DNA from 2 places in the Stenotrophomonas sp. As-7 genome. Region 1 is predicted to be linked to the other one. Evidence: predicted binding sites of a transcription regulator. Region 1 holds the regulator's gene; the other holds the start of a gene.

Evidence for each region. Region 1 encodes FliA, which starts transcription of late flagellar genes. Its sites were predicted from a motif close to TAAAGTTTNNCNNNCNNNGGCCGATAA; they were not measured.
Region 2: a site for FliA is predicted at 1,965-1,991, ahead of QP457_RS18975 (methyl-accepting chemotaxis protein). Genes of this name have one in related genera too.

Annotation. Positions count from the first base shown of each region.
Region 1 covers NZ_CP127405.1:2,229,101-2,234,788, forward strand. Annotated here, with positions in the region: gene QP457_RS10325 (chemotaxis protein CheA) at 1-241, opposite strand, end outside; gene QP457_RS10330 (protein phosphatase CheZ) at 244-849, opposite strand; gene cheY (chemotaxis response regulator CheY) at 849-1,241, opposite strand; gene QP457_RS10340 (RNA polymerase sigma factor FliA) at 1,261-2,004, opposite strand; gene QP457_RS10345 (P-loop NTPase) at 2,001-2,888, opposite strand; gene flhF (flagellar biosynthesis protein FlhF) at 2,875-4,494, opposite strand; gene flhA (flagellar biosynthesis protein FlhA) at 4,640-5,688, opposite strand, start outside.
Region 2 covers NZ_CP127405.1:4,161,515-4,167,202, reverse strand. Annotated here, with positions in the region: gene QP457_RS18990 (VOC family protein) at 1-333, shown strand, start outside; gene QP457_RS18985 (KGG domain-containing protein) at 380-682, opposite strand; gene QP457_RS18980 (NAD(P)-dependent oxidoreductase) at 1,012-1,905, shown strand; gene QP457_RS18975 (methyl-accepting chemotaxis protein) at 2,115-4,649, shown strand; gene QP457_RS18970 (DUF2628 domain-containing protein) at 4,722-5,108, opposite strand; gene QP457_RS18965 (hypothetical protein) at 5,327-5,497, shown strand; gene QP457_RS18960 (TonB-dependent receptor) at 5,555-5,688, opposite strand, start outside.

The DNA.
Region 1 (5,688 bases):
CCTGGCCGGCACGCACGGCGCCCAGCGCTTCTTCAGCGGCGTGGCACAGTTCGACCATCGCGGTGATGCCGAGGAAACCTGCGCCGCCTTTCAGCGTGTGGTAGCCACGGAACACCGCGTTGAGCTGTTCATTGTCCTGCGGTGCCTGTTCCAGCGACACCAGCTGTTCGCCAAGGCGATCCAGGATTTCCTGGGCCTCGATGATGAAATCGGCAGTGATGTCGTCGGCTACCGCGCCCATGGTTACAGCCCCAGATCCGACAACAGGTCGTCGGCGTCGTTCTGCGAGACCGCATGGCGGTCCAGTCCCTTCAGTGCCGGCCCGGCCAGTTCCGGGTCGGTGCGATGCTGTTCCGGCGGCAGGCCGAGCGCGCCGAAGCCTTCGTGCACGCGGCGGACGATGCCGACCACGCGACGGATGATCTGTCCGGTCAGGTCCTGGTAGCTCTGGGTCAGGGCGATCTCGGTGAGGTTGTGGCGGATGCGGTCGAGCTGCACGTCCTGGCCCGGCTGCAGGCCATCGGCGCGCAGCTGTTCGGTCAGGCTGCGGCACTCTTCGGCCAGGTCCAGGGTGCGATGGGTGGCCTGTTCGGTCATCGCCACCACGTGATCCAGGCGCGCGCAGGCGTCGTCAAGCTCGCCGGCTTCATCGGGCACGGTCGGCAGTTCGCCCAGCGCCTGGCCCAGTTCGCGGGCCAGCCGCGAAAGGCCGCTCATCATCGGCTGGGTGCGTAGTGCGACCAAGCCGTCGATGCGCTGGCGCCAAGCCGCTTCGTCGCCGGATTCCAGCGCGTCCAGGGCTTCCTGCAGGCGCAGGGCGAGGGCACTCTTGTCGACCGTGGTATCCATCAAGCGCTGGCCGCCAGGCGTTCGAAGATCTTGCCGAGCTTCTCTTCCAGCGTCTGTGCGGTGAACGGCTTGATGATGTAGCCGTTCACGCCGCTCTGCGCTGCCTCGATGATCTGCTCGCGCTTGGCTTCGGCGGTCACCATCAGCACCGGCAGGGTCTTCAGCTTGGCATCGGCACGGATCGCCTTCAGCAGTTCGATGCCGGTCATCACCGGCATGTTCCAGTCGGTGACCACGAAGTCGAACGGCTGGCTCTGCAGCAACGACAGCGCGGCATGCCCGTCCTCGGCTTCGGCGGTGTTGGTGAAGCCCAGATCGCCCAGCAGGTTCTTGACGATACGACGCATGGTCGAAAAATCGTCGACGATCAGGATGCGCATGTTCTTGTTCAAAGCAGAGTTCCTTTGTTGATCAGCTCTCGAGGCCGGCGTCGGCCGCCTCGAAAATCTTCAGTCGGCCACGCAGGCGCAGGACCGCCTGGCCGTGGATCTGGCAGACCCGCGACTCGCTCACGCCGAGCACTGCGCCGATCTCCTTCAAATTCAGTTCCTGCTCGTAGTAGAGCGACAGCACCAGCTGTTCGCGCTCGGGCAGGTGGCCGATGGCATTGCCAAGCTCGCGGCCGAACTCGCCGCGTTCCAGTACCTGCTGCGGGGTCGGGCCGCCCTGGGCGACGGTGTCCAGCTCGCCCTGGTCTTCAATGCGCGACTCCAGGCTGAGCACCTGCCCGCGCGAGGCATCCTCCATCAGGCGCAGGTACTCGGGCAGCGGCATCTCCATCGCGGCGGCCACTTCGGTGGCGCTGGCGGCGCGGCCGGTGCTCTGCTCCAGGCGGCGGATGGTGGCAGCAGCGTCGCGGGCACGGCGGTGCACCGAACGCGGCACCCAGTCGCCACGACGGATCTCATCGATCATCGAGCCGCGGATGCGGATCGAGGCGTAGGTCTCGAACGAGGCGCCCTGGTCGGCGTCGTAGCTGCGCGACGCTTCGATCAGGCCCATCATGCCGGCCTGGATCAGGTCGTCCACTTCAACGCTGGCCGGCAGGCGCGCGGCCAGATGGTGGGCGATGCGCCGCACCAGGTCCGAGTGCTGGGCGATGACCTCATTGGCCGCCGTGCGCTGGACCTCTCTGTACTGGGCGGCGCCTTTCATGCGGCCACCCCGCGCTGCTTGATGATGCGTTCGAGGAAGAACTCGACGCCACCGCGCGGCTCGGTCGGTGCCTGCCAGCGGGCGGTGCGGCGGGCGATCTCGGTGATCGCCAGCGCCGACGGGCTGGACGGATAGGCCTTCACCACCGGCTGCTGGCGCTGCACCGACAGGCGCAGCCAATCGTCCTGCGGCACGCAGCCGAGGTAGTTCAGCGAGACATCGGCGAGGAATTTCTCGCAGACGCGGGTCAGCTTCTCGTACAGCACGCGGCCTTCGTTGGGGTCGCGCACCATGTTGGCCACCACCTGGATGCGGTCCACGCCACGTTCGCGCGACAGCACCTTGATCAGGGCATAGGCGTCGGTGATCGAGGCCGGTTCATCGCAGACCACCACCACGGTGTCCTGCGCGGCCTGGCAGAAGGTCAGCACGCCATCGGTGATGCCGGCGGCGGTGTCCACCACCATGATGTCCAGCTCGCGCTCCAGTTCGGAGAACACGTTGACCAGGCCCACATGCTCGGCCGGGGCCAGCTCGGCCATGTGCCGGCGGCCGGACGCGGCCGGGACCACCAGCACGCCGTTCGGGCCTTCGATGATCACATCATCCAGGCTGCAACGGCCAGCGACCAGGTCGGCCAGGGTATTGGTGGGGCTCAGGCCGAGGATCACGTCGATGTTGGCCAGGCCGAGGTCGGCGTCCAGCAACAGGGTGCGTTTACCCATGCCGGCAAGCGCCACGGCCAGGTTGGCCGACACGTTGGTCTTGCCGACGCCGCCCTTGCCGCCGGTCACGGCAATCGTGCGCACAGGGCCGAGCGGCTCGCTGCGGGTCGCCGTCAGCGGGAAGGTGGTGGTCAGCTTGGCGTACTCACGCGACGGCATGGTTCAACTCCGGGTTGCAGGGCATATCGGCCGCGCGGCGCAAATCTTCAAGGCGAAGTACAAGATTGGCTGCACTGGCCCGGTGCAGGTCGTCCGGGACGTCCTGGCCATCGGTCACCCAGGTGATCGGCAGCTTGTGGTCCACTGCCACCGACAGGGCGTTGCCGAAGCGGCCGGTCTCGTCCAGCTTGCTCAGCACCAGGCCCTGCAGGTTGGCCGCGCCGAAGCGGCGCACCACCTCGTCCATGTCGCCGAAGCTGGTGTTGGCCGGCAGCACCAGCAGGGTGCGGACCTGGCGGGCGGCGCGCAGCCACTGCAGCTGGGCGGCCAGTGCACGGTCGCGCGGGCCCAGGCCGGCGGTGTCGATCAGCACCAGCTTGTAGTCCTTCAATCGCTCCAGCAGCTGGTCCAGGTCGGTGCCGCTGTTGGCCTCGTGCACCGCGATGCCGAGCTGGCGGCCGTAGCCGTACAACTGTTCACGGGCGCCGATGCGCATCGTATCGGTGGTGACCAGGGCGACATCGCGGGCGGCATGGGCTTCAGCGAAGCGCGAGGCCAGCTTGGCGATGGTGGTGGTCTTGCCGGCGCCGGTCGGGCCGACCAGGGCGATCACACCGCCTTCCTCCATCGGATCGACCGGGGCGATCGGCAGCTTGCGCGAGATCAGCCCCAGCATCAGGCCGCGGCCACGATGCGCTTCGGTTTCCAGCGGAATCTGCATGGCCACGTCGCGGGCGATGCCGGCGTCGAAGCCGTACTCGTCCATCAGGTCCAGCGCGGTTGCGCGCACCGGGCAGCCGCGCAGGCGCTCATCGGTGAAGCGGTTCATTTCGCGCTCGATCACCTGGCGCATGCCGGCCACTTCCTGGCGCAGGTGGCGGATCTCGGCGTCGTCGGCAACCAGAGTGAGAGCAGGTGCCGGGGCCAGGGTCGGCAGCGGTGCCGGCGCAACTTCCGTCGGCTGCACGGCAACCGGCGCATGGGCTGTGTCGTCTTCGTGGGCCGTGGTCGCCTGGAGGGCAACCGGCAGCGGCGGCGGCGAGACTGCCGGCAGCTGCGCGCTGTCTTCCAGCGGCGGATCGATCTGGAAGCGGGCGCGGTTCACCGCGGCAGCTGCGGCCGGCAAGGGCGCAACGATGGCGTCGGCAAACGGGGCGAAGATCTGTTCCGGCAGCGTCGATTCATTGACGGCGGCACGCGCCAGCGTAGCGGCGAAACCGGTGCTGCCACGGGTCGGCACGATTTCGTCGGCGCTGTCGAGGGTGCGGCCGGTCGCGCCGACGGCAGCGCGGGCGAGGGCGGCGACGGCGGAAGTGGTGGCTGCCACCGGCTCCGGTGCCGGGGTGTTGCTGCGACGGCGGGTGACCGCGGCGATCACCGCGTCGGCGGCGGTACGCGGCTTCGGTGCGGGCGGCGGCGCCACGTCGCGACGCGACGCTTCCAGGGCGCGCTGCACGGCGCTCTCATCGTAGTTGGCGGCTGCCACGATCTCGATGCCTTCCTCGATCCGGCGGTTGGACAGGATCACGGCGTCAGGACCATGTTCCTTGCGCACCAGGTTCATGGCCGAGCGCATGTCGGCGGCGACGAATCGTTTGATTTTCATGCTGTGGTCACGGGACGAAGTCGGCGGAGTGGCGGTCGGAGAACGCGGGTGGTCGGTGGTCTGCACGGTTCGGGTTCCCCTTGGAATCTGTCTGTTGCGAGTGTTTGAAAGTGGTGTCTGTTTTCTGGCGCTTTGCAGGGCGGCGTCAGCTGATCGTTCCGACCAGCTTCAGGCGCTTGTCCTCCGGCACCTCGCTGTAAGCCAGGACCGACAGCGACGGAACGCTGTGGCGGACCAGGCGGGCCAGCGCGGCGCGCACCGGGCCTGGTACCAGCACCACCGCGGGCTCGTTGCGGGCTTCCTGCTTGCTGACACATTCGGCCAGGCTCTGGTGCAGTCGCTCAGCGAGTCCGGGTTCCAGCGCGGCGCCGTTGCCCTGCGTGGACTCCTGCAAGACACGTTCCAATTGCGGGTTGAGGGTGAACACCGGCAGCTCCGCCGACATTCCGGCGATCTCCTGCACGATGAAGCGGCCCAGCGCGGTGCGCACAGCGGCGGTCAGCGTGGCCGGGTCCTGGCTGTGCGGGGCATGTTCGACCAGGGCTTCGGCGATCTTGCGCAGCTGGCGGATCGGAATGCGCTCGACCAGCAGGTTCTGCAGCACGCGCACCACCGCCGACAGCGGCAGCGCCTTCGGCGTCAGATCTTCGACGAGCTTGGGTGCGCTCTTGGCCAGGTTGGCCAGCAGGTGCTGCACTTCCTCGTGGCCAAGCAGTTCCGGCGCGTGCTCGCGGATCAGGTGCGAAAGATGGGTGGCCACCACCGTGGCCGGGTCGACCACGGTGTAGCCCAGGGTTTCTGCCTGGGCGCGCTGGTGCGGCTGGATCCAGGTCGCATCCAGGCCGAAGGCGGGGTCCTTGCCGGCGATGCCTTCCAGCGGACCGAGCGCACTGCCGGGGTCCAGTGCCAGTTCGCGGTCGGGATGGATTTCTGCGGTGGCCACCGGCACGCCATGCACCAGCACCCGGTAGCCGTTGGCCGGCAGTTCCAGGTTGTCGCGGATGTGCACCGACGGAATCAGGAAGCCGACGTCCTGGGTGAGCTTGCGGCGCACGCCCTTGATACGCGGCATCAGTTCGCCGCCCTGGTTGCTGTCCACCAGTGAGATCAATCGATAGCCGACTTCCAGGCCAAGCGGATCGACCGGGCGCAGTTCATCCCAGCTCAGTTCCGCCGTGGGCGCGGGGGCGGCGG
Region 2 (5,688 bases), 1.9 Mb from region 1:
GTCGCCAACATCGCCAGTGCCGATCCTGCGCAGGCGGCTGCGTTCTACGGAGACATCCTCGGCATGGACATCGTGATGGACCACGGCTGGATCGTCACCTACGGCGGGCAGGGCACAGCACTGGCACAGCTCAGCGTCGCCAGCGAAGGCGGATCGGGTACGCCGGTGCCGGATCTTTCGATCGAGGTGGACGACCTGGAGGGCGTGCTCGAACGCCTGCGACACGCGAACATCGCGCTTGAATATGGCCCGGCCGAAGAGCCATGGGGCGTGCGTCGCTTCTACGTGCGCGACCCGTTCGGTCGCCTGTTGAACATACTCGCCCACCGCTGACTGGAAGACCGCGGCCAATCCGCCCTTCGACGCTGGCAGTGATCGCTCAACCCTGTTGGTTGCCGCCAGGCTTGCCGGGCATGTTCTGCTGTTGCTGTTGCTGTTGCTGGCGGGCACTGGCATGCCGTGCATGCCCACCTTCACGCCCGATCGCGGCCATGTGCTGGCGATCCTGGCTGATCGCTTCACCGCCCTTGCGGCCCGCCACGCGGGCCTCATCCGGGCTGAACTGGTGCGCATTGCCGGATGCGTGTGCGGCGCGTCCGCCTTTCGACGCGATCGCGCGCTGTTTGTCCTCGTCCATCGAGGCGAAGCCACGATTGCTGCTGCCAGTGCGTGAGTTGGCCATTGCCGATCTCCGGAGGTGGAATGGGATGCCGCCATCAGCGACGGCTTCATGCTCCACATCGGGGGCTAACGGCAGGTGGACGTCGGCCACATTGGACTCACATGCCCTGCGCATGCGTTTGACAACCCGTTACCGCGCAGGGAGCGCCGAGACCAGCAGCCGGTCAACACGGCGGTGAGCGGTGGCACCCTGTCACGGTCGAGTATGGGCCATCGGCCTGATGCGGATGGCATGCAGAATGTCATCGGTTCCTATCGCCGATGCCATCGGGCTTGCCTAGAATCGGTATATCCCGGTAGGTCCCGGGCGCTGTCGAGTGAATGGATTCAATGAAGATTCTGTTGACCGGAAGTTCCGGGCGGATAGGGCGCGCGATCTTCGGTGCGCTGGCGGGTGCCAATGAGGTGGTGGGGCTGGATCGCAGTCCCTTCGCCACCACGCGGGTGATTGCCGATGTGACCGACCGCCGGGCGCTGGAGCGCGCTGTGCAGGGGGTCGATGCCGTGATCCACACCGCGGCACTGCACGCACCCCACGTGGGCCTGGTACCCGACGCGGTGTTCCAGCAGATCAACGTGGAGGCCACCGCGAACCTGCTGCAGCTGGCACGCGAGGCTGGCGTGCAGCGCTTTGTGCTGACCAGCACCACGGCGTTGTACGGCCATGCCGTGGTGTCCGGCGGCTGTCGTTGGATCGACGAGGACACCGAGCCGCTGCCACGCACGATCTACCACCGCACCAAGCTGCAGGCCGAGGCCGCTGCCGAAGCGGCGGCCAGTGCAGCATTCACCGTGCGCGTGCTGCGGATGGCACGCTGCTTCCCCGAGCCTCCTGATCGCATGGCGATGTTCCGCCTGCACCGCGGTATCGACGCGCGCGACGTGGCCAGCGCGCATGCCGCGCTGCTTCACGATGAAGGCGCACCCTTCCAGCGCTACCTCGCCTGTGCGCCGACGCCGTTCCGGCGCGAGGACTGCCTGCAGCTGGCGGCCGATCCGCGCCAGGTGCTGGCGCGCCGCGCGCCGCAGCTGCTGGCCGAGTTCGAGCGCCGTGGCTGGCCGCTGCCGCTCAGCATCGACCGGGTCTATGACAGCAGCCGGATGCGCGCAGCGCTGGGCTGGCAGCCGCGTTTCGGTCCAGAGGACGTCCTGCAGCAGTACGCCGCGGGCAGCATCGAGGTCCTGCCCCGCGCGGAGTGGATCCGCGACCGCGTGGCCGAGTAGCACGGGCCGCTGTCGACGGCCGCAGCTGAGCAGGTTCAGGTTTGTGCGTGCGCTGAGCCTCAACCTCGCCCGGCCATGGCCGCTAACCCGGTGCGCGCTTTCCTGCGCCGGGTTCCGATCCGGCAGGGCAGGCGGCCCGCGCGATGGATCGCGCATCTGCGCGGTGCCCTGGTGGCACCGGTCGACCTGAACTGCCTGCGGATCCTCCCATGTCTTCTTCCCGTTCCGTCGCTGCCCGTCGCCCCGGCAGCATCGCCCACAAGCTGATGCTGGGCACCGCGGTGATCGCGTTGCTGTGCTTCGGCGCGACCGCGTTCCTGATCTATCACCAGGCCAGTTCGGCGCTGGTGTCGTCCTCGCGGCAGACCATGGCCAGTGAAGCCCGTGCCGAGGCGCGCCAGGTGGCTGCCGACCTGGGCACGGCCTTCGCCAGCAACGATGCGATGGTGGAAACCGTGCTGGCCCAGCGTGCGCGCGGTGATGCGCCTGATCGTGCCAGCCTGGCCAACGTCATCGGCGAGCAGCTGCATGCGCACCCGGAATGGCTGGGCAAGAGCACCATGTGGGAGGCCAATGCCTTCGACGGCAAGGATGCCGAGTTCGTCAACAGCGAGGCGCACGACGCCACCGGCCGTTACATGAGCTACTGGGCCTGGCAGGACGGCAAGCCGCAGCAGTCGACGATGACCGACTACACCGAGACGCCCAGCGGCTCGGGCAACTGGTACATGGTGCCCAGCCGCGACAAGCTGCCGCTGGTCAGTGAACCGTATGCCTACGACATCGGCGGCAAGCAGGTGCTGATGAGCACGCTGAGCACGCCGATCGTCGAGAACGGTACCTTCCTCGGCGTCTTCACCGTCGACTTCTCGCTGGACGCGCTGCAGAAGCACCTGGCCACGCTGACGCCGATGGGTGCCGGCCGTGTCGAGCTGCTGTCGCCGAAGGGCGTGGTGCTGGCCTCGGCCGATGCTGCCGAGATCGGCAAGGCGCGCACCGATGCCGCCACCCTCGGCATGCTGGCGCAGATCGCCGCTGACAAGACCTACGAAGCGTTCGAGCCCGACGCTGCCGGCAACGTCCGCCTGTACGTGCCGTTGCAGGTGGGGGACGCGCCGCAGCGTTTCGCGCTGGGTGTGGTGGTGCCGCACGCGGTGATCATCGCGCAGGCCCGCGAGCTGCTGTGGATCATCCTGCTGGTGGGTGTGGTGGCCGCGCTGGTGCTGAGCGGCGGTGTCTACCTGCTGCTGCAGCGGCTGGCCGTGCGACCGCTGGCGCAGGCGGTGCGCATTGCAGGCGATGTTGCTGCGGGCAAGCTGGATACCGCCATGCCGGCGCTGGGCAACGATGAAGTGGGCCGGTTGCTGGACGCGATGCAGGGTATGCGTGGCCAGCTGCAGGCAGTAATGGCCGCACAGGCGGAAATGGCGCGCCGCCATGATGCCGGTGAAATCAGCTACCGCATGGATGCCTCGGTGTTCCCGGGCGAGTACGGCCGCATGGTGGCCGACAGCAACCAGCTGGTGGCCGACAGCAACGCGGTCACCCAACGCCTGGTTGAAGTGATGCAGCGCTACGCGGTGGGCGACCTGAGCGTGGACATGGACGCACTGCCGGGCGAAAAGGCGGTATTCACCGCTGCCATGGCAACCACCAAGAGCAACCTGGCGGCGATCAACGAGCAGATCCAGCAGTTGGCCGCCGCCGCAGCAGCGGGTGATTTCGCGGTGCGCGGCGATGCACAGCGCTTCGAGCATGATTTCCGCCGCATGGTGGAAACCCTGAACACCATGATGCAGGTCAGTGACCACAACCTGGCCGCGCTGTCGACGCTGCTGCGCGCCATCGCCGCCGGTGACCTGAGTACGCGGATGGAGGGTGACTTCCACGGGGTGTTCGCGGTGATGCGCGATGATGCCAACAGCACCGTGCAGCAGTTGACCCAGATCGTCGGCCAGATCCAGCAGTCCGCATCCAGCATCCGCTTGGCCGCAGGCGAGATCGCTTCCGGCAACAGCGACCTGTCACGCCGCACCGAGCAGCAGGCGGCCAATCTGGAAGAAACCGCCGCGTCCATGGAGGAACTCACCTCCACCGTGCGCCAGAACGCCGATCATGCCCTTCAGGCCAACAAGCTGGCGGCCTCGGCCGCGGGCGTTGCCAGCGAAGGCGGGCAGGTGGTCAGCCAGGTGGTGCAGACCATGGAGCAGATCGAGACCTCTTCGCAGCGTATCGCCGAGATCATCTCGGTGATCGATGGCATCGCTTTCCAGACCAACATCCTGGCATTGAACGCGGCGGTGGAAGCGGCGCGCGCGGGCGAACAGGGCCGTGGCTTTGCCGTGGTCGCCAGCGAAGTGCGCGCGCTGGCGCAGCGCTCGGCGGGCGCTGCCAAGGAGATCAAGGAGCTGATCGACGCCTCGGTCGGCCATGTCGGTGCCGGTGCGCAGCTGGTGCATGGCGCCGGCCGCACGATGCAGGAGATCGTCGGCCAGGTCGGCCGGGTCAACGAGATCATGGCCGAGATCTCGGCCGCCTCGCGCGAACAGTCGGCCGGTATCGAACAGGTCAACCAGACCGTGGTGCAGATGGACGAGACCACCCAGCAGAATGCTGCGCTGGTGGAAGAAGCCACCGCTGCGGCGCGGGCGATGGAAGAACAGGCCGAGCAGCTGGCGGTGGCGGTGTCACGCTTCCGCCTGCAGGCCGACACCCGCCCCACGGCCACGTTGCGCGCTGCCTGACCGGGGCCGTGAACGAAGACGCCCGGCCAAGGCCGGGCGTCGATGTGCTGCTGCGCTGTTGAACGCTGCGGCTTAGAACATGCCTTCGAAGGGGTTCCAGCTGGTGTTGCCCTTCACCTGTTCCAGGTAGTAGCTGTAGTTGGTGCTCGACGCGACCAGGAAGTTCATCGCGATGAACAGTGCACGGGCCACGATGTCCGGCAGCACCAGGCTGACCGCGATCAGCACGATGTTGATGCCGATCACCACCAGCGCCTTGCGCCACATGCCCAGGATGAACAGATAGATCGCGCCGAAGAAGAAGGCGAAGAAGTTCAGGTTGATCTTCAGGCGGTCGCCGAAGGACAGCGCCTTCCACGCCTGCTTGAAGCCGGGCTCCTTGGGGGCGCCGTGCTGCTGGAAGAAGTTGAAGCGGAACTGCCACTTCGGGCTGAAGCGGGTCAGGTCGACGGTATTCATGTGAGTAGGGACTTCCCTGTTAGGAAAACGTTTTCATAATAAGTGAGTCGCATTCAGCAAGCCAGCTTGGAGCGTCAAAAATGTGACGTTCCTACGGCAAAGGGCTTGCGTCCCGGTGCCGCACCGTCACCCATCCGCCTTGTTTTTAGGATAGGGTGCGCAGTTCCGCTGCCACCCCGGTGTTTCATGGGTAACAGCGGTATGTCCATGGAGGTTGCATGACCACACCTGCTACACCGGAAAACGCACCCGGACCGGTGCTCCTGCCGACACCCGAAGTGGTGCAGGCACAACAACTGCTCGCCCGCCAGCAACTGGCGGTGGCGATGGACCGTGCGCGCATCGCGGCCAGCCGCGACGCTGCACCGGCTGTGCTGGAAAACGACTGAGCCTGAAAAAGCCCCCACGATCGCGCTGGCCTGTTGCCAGCGCGATCGCCGTGCGCATCAGAAGCGCGCGGTCATGCTGAGGAAGTAGCTGCGGCCGGCGACGAAGTAGTCGGTGGCGCCGTCGGCGTACAGCTTCTTGTCGGCCAGGTTGCTGACGCCGCCACGCAGGGTCAGCACCTCGTTGACGTTCC